Regions from separate parts of the Streptomyces sp. NPDC059567 genome, predicted to be linked through region 3. Evidence: riboswitches for the same ligand, from Rfam matches in the RefSeq annotation. Region 3 holds a riboswitch; each other region holds the start of a gene.

Region 1 (5,405 bases), on a different contig from region 3:
GATTTCCGTACCCCTTCACCAGGAAGAACGGTTGCTGCCCGCAGTCGCTCGACTACAGAATGAGATCGGAAGGCTCTTCAGCTCCTTCGCTTTCTCTATCAGTATCTGAAAAATCACTCCTTGTGATCCGCTAGCGCTTACAGCACGATTGCGTCAACAGGGCCATGGGGGATCATTCCTGGCCGTTTCGATCACAGCTTCAGTAGCCGTGTGCACACAACTGCTTCATCTACTGCGGGGTACAAGATGCGAGAGTCGGTCCAGGCCGAGGTCCTGATGAGCTTCCTCGTCTCCGAGGAGCTCGCCTTCAGGATCCCGGTGGAACTCCGGTACGAGACCCGGGATCCCTACGCGGTGCGGATGACCTTCCATCTCCCCGGAGACGCGCCGGTGACCTGGGCGTTCGGGCGGGAACTGCTGCTGGACGGGATCAACCGGCCGAGCGGCGACGGCGATGTGCACATCGCGCCGACCGATCCCGAGGCGCTCTCGGACGTCTCCATCCGGCTCCAGGTCGGCGGCGACCGCGCCCTGTTCCGGGCCAGCGCTCCGCCGCTCGTCGCCTTCCTCGACCGTACGGACAAGCTGGTTCCCCTCGGTCAGGAACGGACGCTGGGCGACTTCGAGGACAACCTGGAAGCCGCGCTCGGCCGGATTCTGGCGGAGGAGAACGCGGGCTGAACGCCCCCCGGGCCCGCCGAAACGGCCCCGGACCAGTCACTTCGCCCGACGCCGGCGTCCACCCCTGGACGAACGCTTCTCCGGATCGCCCGGCCGGTCTGCGGAGACCACCAGGGCGGCCAGCGCGGTCGTGACCGGCACCGAGGCCACCAGACCGATCGACCCCACGAGCGTCCGGACGATCTCCTCCGCGACCAACTCGCTGTTGGCCACCGTCCCCACACTGCTCTGCGCGATGGTGAAGAGCAGCAACAGGGGCAGGGCCGCACCGGCGTAGGCAAGGACCAGTGTGTTCACCACGGACGCGATGTGGTCGCGGCCGATCCGGATCCCGGCCCGGTACAACGCCCGGGGCCCCATACGGGGATCGGCCTGGTGCAGCTCCCACACCGCCGAGGTCTGCGTCACCGTCACATCGTCGAGGACACCGAGCGAACCGATGATGATGCCCGCGAGCAGCAGACCGGACATGTCGATGTCCGGGTACAGGCCGTGGATCAGACCGGTGTTGTCGTCCGTGTTGCCGCTGAGCGACGCCCAGCTGATGAAATACGAGCCGAGCAGCCCGATCAGCAGCAGCGAGATCAGGGTCCCGAGCACCGCGACCGAGGTGCGCGCCGACAGGCCGTGGCACATGTAGAGCGCGATGAGCATGATCGCGCTCGACCCGACCACCGCCACCACCAGCGGATTCGACCCCTGAAGGATCGCCGGCAGGATGAAGAGGGTCAGGATCAGGAAGCTGATGGCGAGCGAGATCAGGGCCATCACCCCGCGCATCCGGCCGACGAGCACGACCACGAGCGCGAAGATCAGCGCCAGGACCGTCAGCGGAACCTTGCGGTTCACATCAGTCACCGAGTACTGCAGATCGCGTGGGGCGTCGGGGGCGTACGCCACCACCACGCCCTGCCCCTCGTCCAGTTGACGCGGCGCGTCCGGCTGCACGATCTCGACGAAGGTACGGCCCTTGTCGGGGCCGTCGGTGACCTCGATCGTCGCCTTCTCGCACTGCCCCTGCTGGGCGTTGGCGGCCTCACGGCCCTGGGGCGTGGAGGGGTCCTCGGTCGGCGGGACCTGCGCGGCGTTCACATCCTTGCAGTCGACCTTCTCGACCGAGGCGACCTCGCCCGCGTAGGTCTGCCGGTCGAAGCCGACGCCGGTGCGCTCGTGCTCCGGCACGCCGCCCGGCCACAGCACGACGAGTCCGACCACCACGGCCGCGGCGAACGGGATCAGGACCGCGGCGATGACTCTGCGCAGATGCCGGGAGACCGGCGCCGCCGGGCCGTGGCTGTGGCTGTGGCCGTGCCCGTGGCCCGCGTCCCCATGGGCATCGTGTCCATCGGGTTCCGGGGTCTGCTGCGAGGAAGTCACCGACAGATCATCGCAAGAACGACGGGGGCCCACTGTTCAGCACGCCCGGGTTGACGCTAGCGTGGTGGCACCTTTGCACACGCGGGAGCTCGGAGCACCGGGCTGAGAGGGCGCTGATCACCGTACGCGCGTACTGATGTACGTACGGGAGGAGGCTGCGCCGACCGCCGAACCTGTTACCGGGTAATGCCGGCGTAGGGAGATCGGTCTCATGACCATTCAGGATGCACGCACGCCTGCCACCAGCCAGGACGAGCGCAAGCCGGGCTGGCACAAGGGATACGTCGAGGGCTCGCGCCCCGACCTCCGAGTGCCCGTCCGTCAGGTGCACCTCACCAACGGCAAGGACGTGACGCTGTACGACACGTCCGGCCCGTACACCGACCCCACCATCGACACCGACGTACGGCGGGGCCTTCCGCCGCTGCGCGAGAACTGGATCATCAGCCGCGGCGACACCGAGGAGTACGCGGGCCGCCCCGTCCGTCCCGAGGACGACGGCATCAAGCACACCTCGCCGCGTGGTGGCCTCAAGAACCTCGACGCGGTCTTCCCCGGCCGCCCCCGCCAGCCCCGCCGGGGCCGCGACGGGGCGGCGGTGACCCAGCTCGCGTACGCCCGCCGGGGCGAGATCACCCCGGAGATGGAGTACGTCGCGATCCGCGAGAACGTCTCCCCCGAGGTCGTACGGGAGGAGATCGCCGCAGGGCGCGCGGTGCTCCCGGCCAACGTCAACCACCCGGAGATCGAGCCGATGATCATCGGCAAGCGGTTCCTGGTGAAGGTCAACGCCAACATCGGCAACTCCGCCGTCACCTCCTCCATCGAGGAGGAGGTGGAGAAGATGACGTGGGCGACCAAGTGGGGCGCGGACACGGTCATGGACCTGTCCACCGGCCGCAACATCCACACCACCCGTGAGTGGGTGCTGCGCAACTCCCCCGTGCCGATCGGCACCGTGCCGCTCTACCAGGCCCTGGAGAAGGTCGACGGCAAGGCCGAGGAGCTGACCTGGGAGATCTACAAGGACACGGTCATCGAGCAGGCCGAGCAGGGCGTCGACTACATGACGGTCCACGCCGGCGTGCTGCTGCCGTACGTGCCGCTGACCGCCCGCCGCAAGACCGGCATCGTCTCGCGCGGCGGCTCGATCATGGCCGCCTGGTGCCTCGCGCACCACAAGGAGAACTTCCTCTACACGAACTTCGAGGAGCTCTGCGAGATCCTCGCGACGTACGACGTCACGTACTCGCTCGGCGACGGTCTGCGCCCCGGCTCGATCGCGGACGCCAACGACGCGGCGCAGTTCGCGGAGCTGAAGACGCTCGGCGAGCTCAACACGATCGCCAAGCGCCACAACGTGCAGACGATGATCGAGGGCCCGGGCCATGTCCCGATGCACAAGATCAAGGAGAACATCGACCTCCAGCAGGAGATCTGCGAGGAGGCGCCGTTCTACACCCTCGGCCCGCTGACCACGGACGTCGCGCCGGCGTACGACCACATCACCTCGGGCATCGGCGCCGCGATGATCGCCTGGTGGGGCACCGCGATGCTCTGCTACGTCACGCCCAAGGAGCACCTGGGCCTGCCCAACCGCGACGACGTGAAGACCGGTGTCATCACGTACAAGATCGCGGCGCACGCGGCCGACCTGGCCAAGGGGCACCCGGGGGCGCAGGAGTGGGACGACGCGCTGTCGGACGCGCGCTTCGAGTTCCGCTGGGAGGACCAGTTCAACCTGGCGCTCGACCCGGACACGGCGCGTGAGTTCCACGACGAGACGCTGCCGGCGGAGCCCGCGAAGACCGCGCACTTCTGCTCGATGTGCGGTCCGAAGTTCTGCTCGATGAAGATCTCGCAGGACATCCGGCGCGAGCACGGCGGCGACCTCCAGTCCGAGGAGATCCAGGCCGGGATGGCGGAGAAGTCCAAGGAGTTCGCGGCCGCCGGCAACCGCGTGTACCTCCCGCTGGCGGAGTAGCCGCATCGGTACGTACGGGGCGGGTACGGACCGCACGGCCACGGGGGGTCGTGCGGGGCGTGCCCGCCGTGGCGTTCCCCGGATCACTCCGGCCGGTGCTCCGGGGGGCCGAACTCCGGGCTCGTGAAGTCCGGGCTGCTGAACCTGGGACGGCTGCCCGAGGCTCCCTCGCTCGGACTCGAGAAGTCCGGTCCGCTGTAGCCGATCTTCGGTATGCGGTCCTTACGCTCCGAGGGCTGCGGCGGCAGGGGCGGGGCCGGGTGTGCGGCGGGGTCGGCCAGGGCCTCCCGCAGGAACGGCAGGATGCCGCGTTCCAGCAGGGCGCGGCGCCAGGCGTCGCGGGCCCGGGACAGTTCGTCGTCCGGTTCACCGCCGGCCCCGGGGCCCGCGGCCACTTCGGTGGAGCGGTTGCGCAGCGCCGTCACAAGGAGGCCGACGGCCGCGCAGAGCAGCCCGGCTGCGGCGACGGCGCCGAAGAACCAGGCCGCCGTCAGCAGCGTGTCGGCGAACACGAGTGTGGGTGCCAGCACCTTCAGAACGGCCCCGACCAGCAGGAATATCACCGCTGCTGTGCCCGAGAGCACCGGTGCGAGGACCGTGAGGACCGCGACGATGCCCGCGCCGGGGCCCGTGCTCGCTCCGCCGTCCCCTTCCGCCACGAGAACGGCGTCCATCACACTCGTACCGCCTGTCGCACGGCCTTCCGCGCGGACCTTGACGAAGTGGTCGTACTCCACCGCGGCGGCCGCGGTGATCAGCGCCGTCGCGCTCATGGCCATCGAGCGCAGCTGTTCGGACGTGAGCCGTTTCCCGACCTCGGCGAGATCCGGACGGTCGTGCGCGTTTCGCAGTGCGTCGCCGAGGATGCGCTCGTACTCGGCGCGGTCCTCGGTCAGCAGGTGCGGAGCCACGTTCATGTGCATCCCCCGATGCTCCGTAAGGCCTGGTTGACCGTGGGAAACGGGCAGTTGGGCGGAAACGGAGGAGAGCCTGCTACGGATGATCCGATGGTATTGCGGTTACGGCACAGGGTGACAGGGGGTTTCCCGAAATCGACTTCCCCGGATGCGCACGGTTATGCGTCAGCCATGCAGGGGGAGTTGGACGACCAGCAGCTTTCCGGCCATGGTCACACCGCCGTCCATGGCGATCGCCAGACCGTCCGCGTACACATGCGGACCGTCGACGACCGGACCCGATCCGTCCTCGCCGTCTTCCGTTCCGACCTGCCCGAGGAGGTACGGGATGGGGCTGTGGCCGTGCACGACCCGGCGGCCGCCGTAGGTGCCGAGCAGCTCCTGGACGGCTTGCGGGCCCGCGTCGTCGCGGAACGCGAAGCGCTTGGTGAACTTCCGGAACAGGT
Region 2 (5,405 bases), on a different contig from region 3:
TCGCTGAAGGCGCGCTTCGTCGTGCCGACGTCGAGCCCGGCGTCCCTGAGCCGCTTCGTGGCCTGCGGCTCGCTCTGGCCGAGGACGGCCGGGACGCGGGTGAACTGGCCGGAATTGATGTACCAGACGCCCGCGCCGAGCCCGAGGGCGAGCAGGACGGCCGCCAGGACGAGCAGAGGGCCGCGGGGGCGGCGCGGAGCGCGCCGGGACTCCGGCCGGGGCTCGGGCGGCGGCATCGTCAGCCGGCTGGTGTGCTGCACCGGCTGCTCGGTCTCCGCGGGCAGGGTCCGGGGGATGACGCTGGTCCGGTCCTCGGCGCCCGTGGTGTCCTCCCGGTGCGCCTGCGGCGGGACCGCGTCCAGCTGCTCGTCCCCGAGCGCCGAGCGGGCCTCCCTGGTCAGGGCGAGGAGTGCGACGGCGTCGTAGGGGCGGACGTCGGGGTTGCGGGCGGTCGCGGTCGCCACCAGCTCGTCCAGTTCGAGGGCGAGACCGGGGACGACGGCGGACGGGGCCGGGACGTCGGTGTTCAGGTGCTGGTAGAGGACCTGCGCGGGGGTGTCCCCGGAGTGCGGCTTCCCGCCCGTCAGCATCTCGTACAGGACGACACCGCAGGCGTACACGTCGGCGCGGGTGTCCGCCGTGCCGTGCTCGATCTGCTCGGGGGCGAGGTACGACACGGTGCCGAGGACGGAGCCGGTGGTGTTCGTGGCCGAGCCCACGGCCCGTACGAGACCGAAGTCGGCGACCTTGACCCGGCCGTCGTCCCCTATCAGGACGTTCTCCGGCTTCATGTCCCGGTGCACGAACCCGGCCCGGTGCGCGGCGCCCAGTGCGGCGAGCACCGGCTCCAGGATGTCGAGCGCCGCCCGGGGCTGGAGCGCCCCGCGCTCGCGCAGCACGTCGCGCAGGGTGCACCCGGCGACGTACTCCATGGCGAGATAGACGTACGCGCCGTCCGCTCCCTGGTCGAAGACCCCGACGACGTTCGGGTGCGAGAGCCGCGCCACGGACTTCGCCTCGCGGATGAACCGCTCCACGAAGGTGGCGTCGGTGGCGAGGTCCGGATGCATCACCTTGAGCGCGAGCACCCGGTCGAGTCGGGTGTCGACGGCCCGGTAGACCGTGGCCATCCCGCCGACGGCGATGCGCGCGTCGACGCGGTAGCGGTCGTCGAGCAGCTGCCCGACGAGGGGGTCATGAAGGGTCGTGTCCACGGCCTTGAGTTTACGAGCCGGTGAGGACACCCCGTCCCCACCGGCCGCTACCGCAGCACAGCTGTGACGTGCGGGACCGGTCCGCCGGCCGTCAGAACGCCGGCCGCTCCGGGTCCAGGGCCGCGCGGCCCTCCGTCGGGGACGAGGCCTCCGCGAAGTGGCGGCGCGGGATCCGGCCCGCCCGCCACGCCAGCCGGCCCGCCTCCACCGCGTGCCGCATCCCCTCCGCCATCAGCACCGGCTCCTGCGCCCGGGTCACCGCCGACGCCAGCATGACCGCCGCGCACCCCAGCTCCATCGCCAGGGCGGCGTCCGAGGCCGTCCCGGCACCCGCGTCCAGGATCACCGGCACCCCGGCCCGCTCCACGATCAGCTGGAAGTTGTGCGGGTTGCGGATCCCGAGCCCCGAGCCGATCGGCGAGCCCAGCGGCATGATCGCCGCGCACCCCACGTCCTCCAGCTTCCGCGCCAGGACCGGGTCGTCGTTGGTGTACGGCAGGACCGTGAAGCCGTCGTCCACCAGCGTCTCCGCCGCGTCGAGCAGCTCGATCGGATCGGGCAGCAGGGTCCGCTCGTCGGCGACGACCTCCAGCTTGATCCAGTCGGTGCCCAGCGCCTCCCGGGCGAGCCGCGCCGTCAGGACGGCCTCGCCCGCCGTGAAGCAGCCCGCCGTGTTCGGCAGGACGCGGATGGAGAGCCGGTTCAGCACGGACAGGACCGAGCCCTGCACGGTCGGGTCGAGACGCCGCATGGCGACGGTGGTGAGCTCGGTGCCGCTGGCGATCAGGGAGCGTTCGAGGACGTCCAGGCTCGGGGCGCCGCCCGTGCCCATGATCAGACGCGAGGAGAGCTCCGTACCGCCGAGGAGGAAGGTGTCGTCGGACATCGTGCTCAGCCCCCCTGCACGGCAGTGAGGACCTCGACCCGGTCGCCCTCGCCGAGGAGGGTCGCGGACCACTGGCTGCGCGGCACGACCGTCTCGTTGACGGCCGCGGCCACGCCGGACGGCGCCGGCGTCAGCGTCGCGACCAGCGCGTCGAGGGTCGTGGGCGCGGCGAGGACACGCGCCTCGCCGTTGACGGAGACGTTCGTCGAGTCGTTCATACGTGCTGCTCCTGACGTACGGGGGAGAAGCGGCGGGGGGTGAAGGGGCGGGCCTCGTCCGGAAGCACGCCGGTGGTGAGGAGGTCGGCCATCACATCGCCGGTGACGGGGGTGAGCAGGACCCCGTTGCGGTAGTGCCCCGTCGCCAGCCGCAGGCCGGGCAGGGCGGTCGGGCCGAGCAGCGGCGCGTTGTCCGGGGAGCCGGGCCGCAGGCCGGCGCGGGTCTCGGTGAGCGGCAGCTCGGTGATGCCCGGCACCAGCTCGTGGGCGTCGCGCAGCAGCTCGTAGACCCCGCCCGCCGTGACGGTGGTGTCCCAGCCCAGTTCCTCGCTGGTCGCGCCGACCACCAGCTCGCCGTTCTCGCGCGGCACCAGATAGACGTGGCTGCCGCGCACGACCGCCCGGACGGTTCGCGACAGGAACGGCGCGTACGCCCCCGGCACGGTCAGCCGCAGCACCTGCCCCTTGACGGGGCGTACGGGCGGAAGCGCATCGTCCGGTACGCCGGCGAGCCGGCCGCTGAGGCTGCCCGCGGCCAGCACGACCTGGTCCGCTTCGAGCGCCTCGCCCCCGGCGAGCAGCACGCCCGCCGCCCGGTCCCGTACGACGGTCAGCCGCTCCGCGAGGGCGCGGTGGAAGACCACACCGGCCCGCTCGCAGGCGGTGACCAGCGCGGCGGCGAGCCTGCGCGGATCGACCTGGTGGTCGCCGTCGACCCGCAGGCCGCCGCGCACGCCGGGGGCCAGCATCGGCTCCAGACGACGGCAGTCACGGCCGCTGAGCCACTCCGACTCCAGGCCGCAGCGGGTCTGCAGGGCGTGCAGTTCGCGCAGATGCGCCCGGTCGTCGGCGTCGAGCGCGACGGCGAGCGTGCCGCAGGCGCGGTAGCCCACGTCGTGTCCGGTGGCGTCCCGGAGCTCGGCGACGAAGCCGGGATAGCGGCGCGCGGAGGCGAGGTTGAGGGCGAGCAGGGTCTCCTCGCCGTAGTGGAGCTCGGTGACGGCGGCCAGCATCCCGGCCGCCACGCGGGCGGCACCGCCGCCCGGTTCCGGGTCGACGACCGCGGTGCGCAGCCCGCGCTGCGCGGCCCGCCAGGCCGTGACCAGACCGATGATTCCGCCCCCGATGACGAGGACGTCGGATGTACGCGACATGGGCGTCCAGCCCCTCCCTTCGCCGGCATGACCCGGATCAGGTTCGTACGGTCGGAGGCCGGCCAGCCTCCCTCTCAGCCCGGTGCGTCCGGGCTCCCGCGAGTGCTCTACGTTGACGGTCAGACTAACCCCCGCCCCCGACGCCCAGTAAGGGAGCCTCCGCCGTGGCCCGATCCCTTGACGGACTCGTCCTCGCGCCCGTCGCCGACCAGGCCCCCGGCCAGGTGGGCACGCGCACCCGCTTCACGTACCACGAGGAGGGCGGCCGGATCTGGGCCGAGTACGCGGGCGGGGACGTGGTCCGCGGGAACCTCGTCGGCACGCGCGCGGGGGACCGTCTCGACTTCCGCTACGTCCAGTTGAAGCAGGACGGATCCACCTCTTCCGGGCATTGCGTCTCGACGGTGGTGGAGCTGCCGGACGGGCGCGTTCGGCTGGAGGAGACCTGGGCATGGGAGTCCCAGGAGGGCTCCGGCACCAGTGTGGTGGAACAGCTGCCTTCCTGACGGTGCGTCAGATCGTTAAGGTGATCGGGTGAGCGAGCAGAAGCAGGCACAACAGCGGGTCGTGATCGTGGGCGCCGGCATGGCGGGGGTGCAGACCGCCGTCGCCCTGCGCGAACAGGGCTTCACCGGCCCGGTCACCCTCATCGGTGCCGAGCCGCACCAGCCCTACGACCGGCCGCCCCTCTCCAAGGCCGTGCTCCTCGGCAAGGCCGAGGACTCCGCCTTCGACGTCGACTTCGAGGCCCTCGCCATCGAACTGCGCCTCGGCCTCGACGTCACCGGGCTGCGCGCCGAGGACCACGAGGTCGACACCGAGGCCGGACCCGTCCCGTACGACGTCCTGGTCGTCGCCACCGGTGCCGAGCCGGTCACCCTGCCCGGCACCGAGGGCGTGCCCGGCGTCCATCTGCTGCGCACCCTCGACGACGCCGCCCGCCTCAAGCCCGTCCTGGAGCGGCGCCACGACATCGTGGTGGTCGGTGCCGGCTGGATCGGCGCCGAGTTCGCCACCGCCGCACGCCAGGCGGGGTGCGCCGTCATCGTCGTGGAGGCCGCCGACCGGCCGCTCGCAGGCGCGCTCCCCGTCGAGGTCACCGCCCCGATGGCGCAGTGGTACGAGGAGAGCGGCGCCGAACTCCTCACCCACGCGCGCGTGGCCGCCGTCGAACCCGGCACGGTCCTCCTGGCCGACGGCCGCCGGCTGCCGGCCGAGGCGGTCGTCGTCGGCATCGGCGCCCGCCCCGCCACCGGCTGGCTCGCCGACTCCGGCATCGCCCGCGACGCGGACGGCTCCATCACCGCCGACGAGCGGCTGCGCACCTCCCTGCCCGACGTGTACGCCGTCGGCGACTGCGCCTCCTTCCCCTCCGCCCGCTACGGCCGCCGCCTCCTGGTCCACCACTGGGACAACGCGCTCCAGGGCCCGCGCACCGTCGCGGCCGACATCATCGGCGAGGCCCCCCGGCCGTACGACCCGGTGCCCTACTTCTGGTCCGAGCAGTTCGGCCGCTTCGTGCAGTACGCCGGGCACCATGGAGACGACGCGGAACTGCTCCGGCGCGGCGACCCGGCCGGACCCTCCTGGTCGGCCCTCTGGCTGCGCGACGGCGCCCTGGTCGCCCTGCTCGCCGTCGGACGCCCCCGCGACCTGGCCCAGGGCCGCAAGCTGATCGAGTCCGGCACCCGGATCGATCCGGAGCGGGCCGCGGACCCTTCCGTCCCCCTGAAGGCGGCGGTCCTGTAGGGCTCGACTACCGGCTGTCAGTCCGGGATGGCAGGCTTGTCCACGTGACCGAGATTGACGCAAGAACCGATGCTCTCGTCCCCGCCTGGCTCTACCTTCCCGACATCGCGGAAATGCTCGATGTCGAGGTGACGCGCGTGCGGCAGCTGGTCAAGGAGGGCCAGCTCATCGCCGTACGCCGCGG
Region 3 (5,405 bases):
CTCGGGGTGCTCGCGCTGCTCGCGGGCGCGGTCGCCCTGATGGCCGCGCTGGACGCCGACGCCGGCGCGGAGATCGTCACGGTCCCCCTCCTGCTGATCGGGCTCGGCATGGGCGCGCTGGCCTCGCAGCTCGGTTCGGTCACCGTGTCCGCCGTACCGGACAGCAAGAGCGCGGAGGTCGGCGGTATCCAGAACGCCGTCACCAACCTCGGTGCCTCGATCGGTACGGCGCTGGCCGGGTCGCTGCTGATCGCCGCGCTCACGTCCTCGTTCCTGACCAGCGTCGAGCAGAACGCGGCGATTCCGGCCGAGGTCAAGAACCAGGCCGCCGTCGAGCTCCAGAGCGGCGTTCCGTTCCTCTCGGACGCCCAGCTCAAGACGGCTCTCGACGAGGCGGGTACCAGCCCGGAGGTGACGCAGGCCGCCCTGGACGCGAACGCCGCCGCGCGCCTGGACGGCCTGCGGGCCGCGCTGGCGATCCTCGCCCTCTCCTCGGCCGTGGCGCTGTTCTTCACCCCGCGCATCCCTTCCACGCAGCCCGGCTCGCCGCGGCCCTGACGGGCACGTGTCGTCGCTGTGCGCGGCGACCGGCGAGGAAGCCGTTCGGACCTGCCGGAGGGCGGGGGCGAGCGGTCGGCGTGAGGCTGGGGGTGAGGCCCAGGGCGCCGGACGGCGAGCCCGTGGCGGCCGTACCGTCCGGAAGGAGCGTGATCGGCATGGCCCGGAACCGCCGTCTGATCCTGAGCACGCCGTCGGAGGTCTGGCGGCTGCTGTCCAACGGCCACCGTTACGGGGAGTGGGTCACGGGAACCCAGCAGGTCCTGGCGGCGGACCCGCACTGGCCGGACGTGGGCGCCCGACTGAAGGTCCGGGTCGGCGGCGGCCCCTTCACCCTCGACGACACGGTCGTCGTCCGCATCTGCGAGCGGGAGCGGCGCCTGGAGCTGGAGGCGAAGGCGGAGCCCTTCGGTGCGGCCCGTATCGCCATGACCTTGCTCCCCTGGGGCGAGCACACGCTCTTCACCCTCGACTGGCATCCCCTCCGGGGCCCGGGCATCCGTATGCACGGGCTTCCCGTGGACTACCTCGTCGCCGTCCGCAACGGCATGATGCTGACGAAGCTGGCGAGGATCGCGGTGCAGGAGCACGCCGAACACACGGTCCAGGCCGTCTGACGGCCGCGGGGCCCGCCGCCGACGGCCCCGCCCCGGCGGCACGCGGTGCGGGACGGGCCACGAGGCCTCGGCCGTGGGGGCCCGCCGACGACGGCCCGGCCGTGCCGGGACGGGCCGTGCGGCTCCGGCCGCGTGGGACGGGCAGTGCAAGGGCGCCCGCGGTGCGGGACCGGCGGAGTGGCCTCCGCCGTACGGGCCCGCCGCCGACGGCCCGGTCGCATGCGACGGGCGGGGCGAAGGCGCCCTCCGTGCGGCTCCGGCCGCGAGGGTTTCCGCCGTGCGGGCCCGCCGCCGACGGCCCCGGCGGCACGCGGTGCGGGGCCCGCCGCGACCGCCCCGAGTCATGCGTGCGCGTCTGCGACACTGGTACCACCATGCCCAAGCCCGGAGAACTCACTTTCGTCGCCCCCCGCGGAGCCAAGAAGCCGCCGCGGCACCTCGCCGACCTCACGCCCGCCGAGCGCAAGGAGGCCGTCGCCGCGATCGGCGAGAAGCCGTTCCGCGCCAAGCAGCTGTCCACGCACTACTTCGCGCGGTACGCCCACGACCCCGCCGAGTGGACCGACATCCCCGCGTCCTCGCGCGAGAAGCTGCAGGGCGAGCTGCTGCCCGACCTGATGTCCGTGGTCCGGCACATCTCGTGCGACGACGACACCACCCGTAAGACCTTGTGGAAGCTGCACGACGGCACGCTCGTCGAGTCCGTGCTGATGCGGTACCCGGACCGGGTCACCATGTGCATCTCCTCGCAGGCCGGCTGCGGGATGAACTGCCCGTTCTGCGCCACCGGACAGGCCGGTCTCGACCGGAACCTGTCGACCGCCGAGATCGTGCACCAGATCGTCGACGGGATGCGCGCCCTGCGCGACGGCGAGGTGCCCGGCGGGCCCGCGCGGCTCAGCAACATCGTCTTCATGGGCATGGGTGAGCCGCTCGCCAACTACAAGCGGGTCGTCGGCGCCATCCGCCGGCTGACCGACCCCGAGCCGGACGGCCTCGGCCTGTCCCAGCGCGGGATCACCGTCTCCACCGTCGGTCTGGTGCCCGCGATGCTGCGCTTCGCCGACGAGGGCTTCAAGTGCCGGCTCGCCGTCTCCCTGCACGCCCCCGACGACGAGCTGCGCGACACCCTCGTGCCCGTCAACACGCGCTGGAAGGTCCGCGAGGTCCTCGACGCCGCGTGGGAGTACGCGGAGAAGTCCGGCCGCCGGATCTCCATCGAGTACGCCCTGATCCGCGACATCAACGACCAGGCGTGGCGCGGCGACCTCCTCGGGCGGCTGCTCAAGGGCAAGCGGGTGCACGTCAACCTGATTCCGCTGAACCCGACGCCCGGGTCGAAGTGGACCGCCTCCCGTCCCGAGGACGAGAAGGCGTTCGTCGAGGCCATCGCCGCCCATGGCGTCCCGGTCACCGTCCGTGACACCCGCGGTCAGGAGATCGACGGTGCCTGTGGACAGCTGGCGGCGTCCGAGCGCTGACCTTGTACTCTGTGCTCGAACACATCTCCATATTCCGACAGGGGAGCGCCACAGCGCTGAGAGTGCGGTCAGGACCGCAGACCCTCTGAACCTCGCCCAGGTCATTCTGGGTAGGAAGTTCGGTCGTAACTCGAGCTGTTGCGCCCTGCCCGCCTCACGGTCGGCAGGGCCGCGTCTCTTCCTGGTCACACCCAGGAGGAATTCCAGTGAGCACCAAGAAGATGGCCGCCGCGGCGATCGTCGCCGCGCTCGGCGTCACCACGCTCGCCGCGTGCGGCACCGAGGACGTCCGGGACGCGGCGGGCAAGTCCGGCGCGCCCACCCCGAAGACCGTGACCCTCGTGAGCCACGACTCCTTCAACGCCTCCAAGGAGGTGCTGGCGGAGTTCACCAAGCAGACCGGCTTCACGGTCAAGGTCCTCAAGAGCGGCGACGCCGGCGAGGCCGTCAACAAGGAGATCCTGACCAAGGGATCCCCGCAGGGCGACGTCTTCTTCGGCGTCGACAACACCCTGCTGTCCCGCGCGCTCGACAACGGGATCTTCGTCCCGTACGAGGCGAAGGGCCTGGACCGGATCCCGACCGAGGTCCAGCTCGACAAGGAGCACCGGGTCACCCCGATCGACTCCGGTGACATCTGCGTCAACTACGACAAGAAGTACTTCGCGGACAAGAAGCTCGCACCCCCGCAGACCTTCGACGACCTGGCGAAGCCCGCGTACAAGGACCTGCTGGTCGTGGAGAACCCCGAGCGTTCCTCCCCGGGCCTCGGCTTCCTGCTCGGCACCGCCGCCCAGTACGGCGACGACGGCTGGCAGGACTACTGGAAGAAGCTCAAGGCCAACGGCGTGAAGACCGTCGACAGCTGGGAGCTCGCCTACAACCAGGAGTTCTCCGGCTCCGCCGGCGGCAAGAAGGCCAAGGGGGACCGGCCGCTGGTCGTCTCGTACGCCTCCAGCCCGCCGGTCGAGGTCCTCTACTCCGAGCCGCAGCCCAAGGAAGCCCCCACCGGGGTCTCCACCGGCACCTGCTTCCGGCAGACCGAGTTCGCCGGGCTGCTGAACGGGGCGAAGAACCCCGAGGGCGGCAAGGCGCTGATCGACTTCCTGATCTCCAAGAAGTTCCAGGACGACATGCCGCTGCAGATGTTCGTCAACCCGGTGGCCGAGGACGCCACCCTGCCGGAGCTCTTCACGAAGCATGGTGTGGTGATCGACAAGCCGCAGACGATGGCGCCCGCGAAGATCGCCGAGAACCGTGACCAGTGGATCCAGCAGTGGTCGTCGCTCGTTCTGAAGTAGTTCCCGACCGCAGGGGAAGCGCGGCGCGGCTCGGCCTGATGGTCGTGCCCGCCGCCTTCTTCGCGCTCTTCTTCGCCTGGCCCGTCGTCTCGATCGTCGAGCGCGGGCTGCGGGTCGACGGGGCGTGGCAGTTCGGCCGGTTCGGCGAGACGCTGAGCCGGCCCGAGATCCTCGACGTACTCTGGTTCACGCTCTGGCAGGCGCTCGCCTCCACCGGGCTGACCCTGCTGATCGCGCTGCCCGGCGCGTATGTCTTCGCCCGCTTCGACTTTCCCGGCAAGGGGCTGCTGCGCGCCGTCGTCACCGTGCCCTTCGTGATGCCGACCGTCATGGTCGGTACGGCCTTCCTGGCGCTTGTCGGGCGAGGCGGGCTCCTCGACGAACTGTGGGGCATGCGGCTCGACACCACCGTGTGGGCGATCCTGATCGCCCATGTGTTCTTCAACTACGCCGTCGTCGTACGGACCGTCGGCGGCCTGTGGGCGCAGCTCGACCCGCGCCAGGAGGAGGCCGCCCGGGTCCTCGGCGCGTCCCGCTGGACCGCCTGGCGGACCGTGACCCTGCCGGCGCTCGCGCCGTCCGTCGCCGCGGCCGCGCTGATGGTGTTCCTCTTCACCGCGAGCTCCTTCGCCGTCGTGCAGATCCTCGGCGGATCCACGTACTCCACCCTGGAGACGGAGATCTACCGGCAGACCGTCGTCCGCTTCGATCTGACGACGGCGGCCGTCCTCACGATGGTGCAGTTCGTCGCCGTCGGCGTGGTCCTCGCCGTGCACGCCCGCACCGTCCGCCGGCGGGAGGCCGCGCTGAAGCTGGTCGCACCCGAGCAGACCGCGCGCCGGCCCCGGGGAGTCGGCCAGTGGGCGCTGTTCGCGGGCGTCCTGCTCTCCGTCGCCCTGCTGATCGTGCTGCCGCTCGGCGTCCTCGTCGAGCGGTCCTTCGCCACCTCCGACGGATACGGGTTCGACTACTACCGGGCGCTGCAGACGCCGGACCCCTCCGGCACCTTCCTCGTGCCGCTGCTGGACACGATCGGGAACTCGCTCCGGTACGCCGTCGTCGCCACCCTGATCGCCCTCGTCATCGGCGGACTCGCGGCGGCGGCCCTCACCCGGCGGGCGGGGCGGCTCGTGCGCGGCTTCGACGCGCTGCTGATGCTGCCGCTCGGGGTCTCCGCCGTCACCGTCGGCTTCGGCTTCCTGATCACCCTGGACGAGCCGCCGTTCGACCTGCGGGCGAGCTGGATCCTCGTGCCGCTCGCGCAGGCCCTGGTCGGTGTCCCCTTCGTCGTACGGACGATGCTGCCGGTGCTCCGTGCGGTCGACGAGCGGCTGCGGGAGGCTGCGGCCGTGCTCGGGGCGTCGCCGCTGCGTGCCTGGCGCGAGGTCGATCTGCCGCTGGTACGGCGCGCGCTGCTGATCGCGGCCGGATTCGCCTTCGCGGTGTCC

What was found. Region 3 has a riboswitch for thiamine pyrophosphate ahead of ACFVZW_RS01515 (thiamine ABC transporter substrate binding subunit). Riboswitches for the same ligand answer to the same signal wherever they lie in the genome.
Region 1: another riboswitch for thiamine pyrophosphate. It lies ahead of thiC (phosphomethylpyrimidine synthase ThiC); the one in region 3 lies ahead of ACFVZW_RS01515 (thiamine ABC transporter substrate binding subunit).
Region 2: another riboswitch for thiamine pyrophosphate. It lies ahead of thiO (glycine oxidase ThiO); the one in region 3 lies ahead of ACFVZW_RS01515 (thiamine ABC transporter substrate binding subunit).

The regions. Positions count from the first base shown of each region.
Region 1 covers NZ_JBHWBS010000014.1:61,208-66,612, forward strand. Annotated here, with positions in the region: gene ACFVZW_RS09945 (IclR family transcriptional regulator) at 1-109, shown strand, start outside; gene ACFVZW_RS09950 (SsgA family sporulation/cell division regulator) at 247-681, shown strand; gene ACFVZW_RS09955 (YibE/F family protein) at 718-2,058, opposite strand; TPP riboswitch at 2,130-2,276, shown strand; gene thiC (phosphomethylpyrimidine synthase ThiC) at 2,270-4,042, shown strand; gene ACFVZW_RS09965 (hypothetical protein) at 4,126-4,965, opposite strand; gene ACFVZW_RS09970 (metallophosphoesterase) at 5,125-5,405, opposite strand, start outside.
Region 2 covers NZ_JBHWBS010000099.1:18,095-23,499, forward strand. Annotated here, with positions in the region: gene pknB (Stk1 family PASTA domain-containing Ser/Thr kinase) at 1-1,214, opposite strand, end outside; gene ACFVZW_RS30885 (thiazole synthase) at 1,306-2,100, opposite strand; gene thiS (sulfur carrier protein ThiS) at 2,106-2,318, opposite strand; gene thiO (glycine oxidase ThiO) at 2,315-3,472, opposite strand; TPP riboswitch at 3,470-3,582, opposite strand; gene ACFVZW_RS30900 (hypothetical protein) at 3,637-3,978, shown strand; gene ACFVZW_RS30905 (NAD(P)/FAD-dependent oxidoreductase) at 4,007-5,221, shown strand; gene ACFVZW_RS30910 (Rv2175c family DNA-binding protein) at 5,266-5,405, shown strand, end outside.
Region 3 covers NZ_JBHWBS010000002.1:16,392-21,796, forward strand. Annotated here, with positions in the region: gene ACFVZW_RS01500 (MFS transporter) at 1-558, shown strand, start outside; gene ACFVZW_RS01505 (SRPBCC family protein) at 717-1,175, shown strand; gene rlmN (23S rRNA (adenine(2503)-C(2))-methyltransferase RlmN) at 1,550-2,656, shown strand; TPP riboswitch at 2,686-2,791, shown strand; gene ACFVZW_RS01515 (thiamine ABC transporter substrate binding subunit) at 2,878-3,957, shown strand; gene ACFVZW_RS01520 (ABC transporter permease) at 3,996-5,405, shown strand, end outside.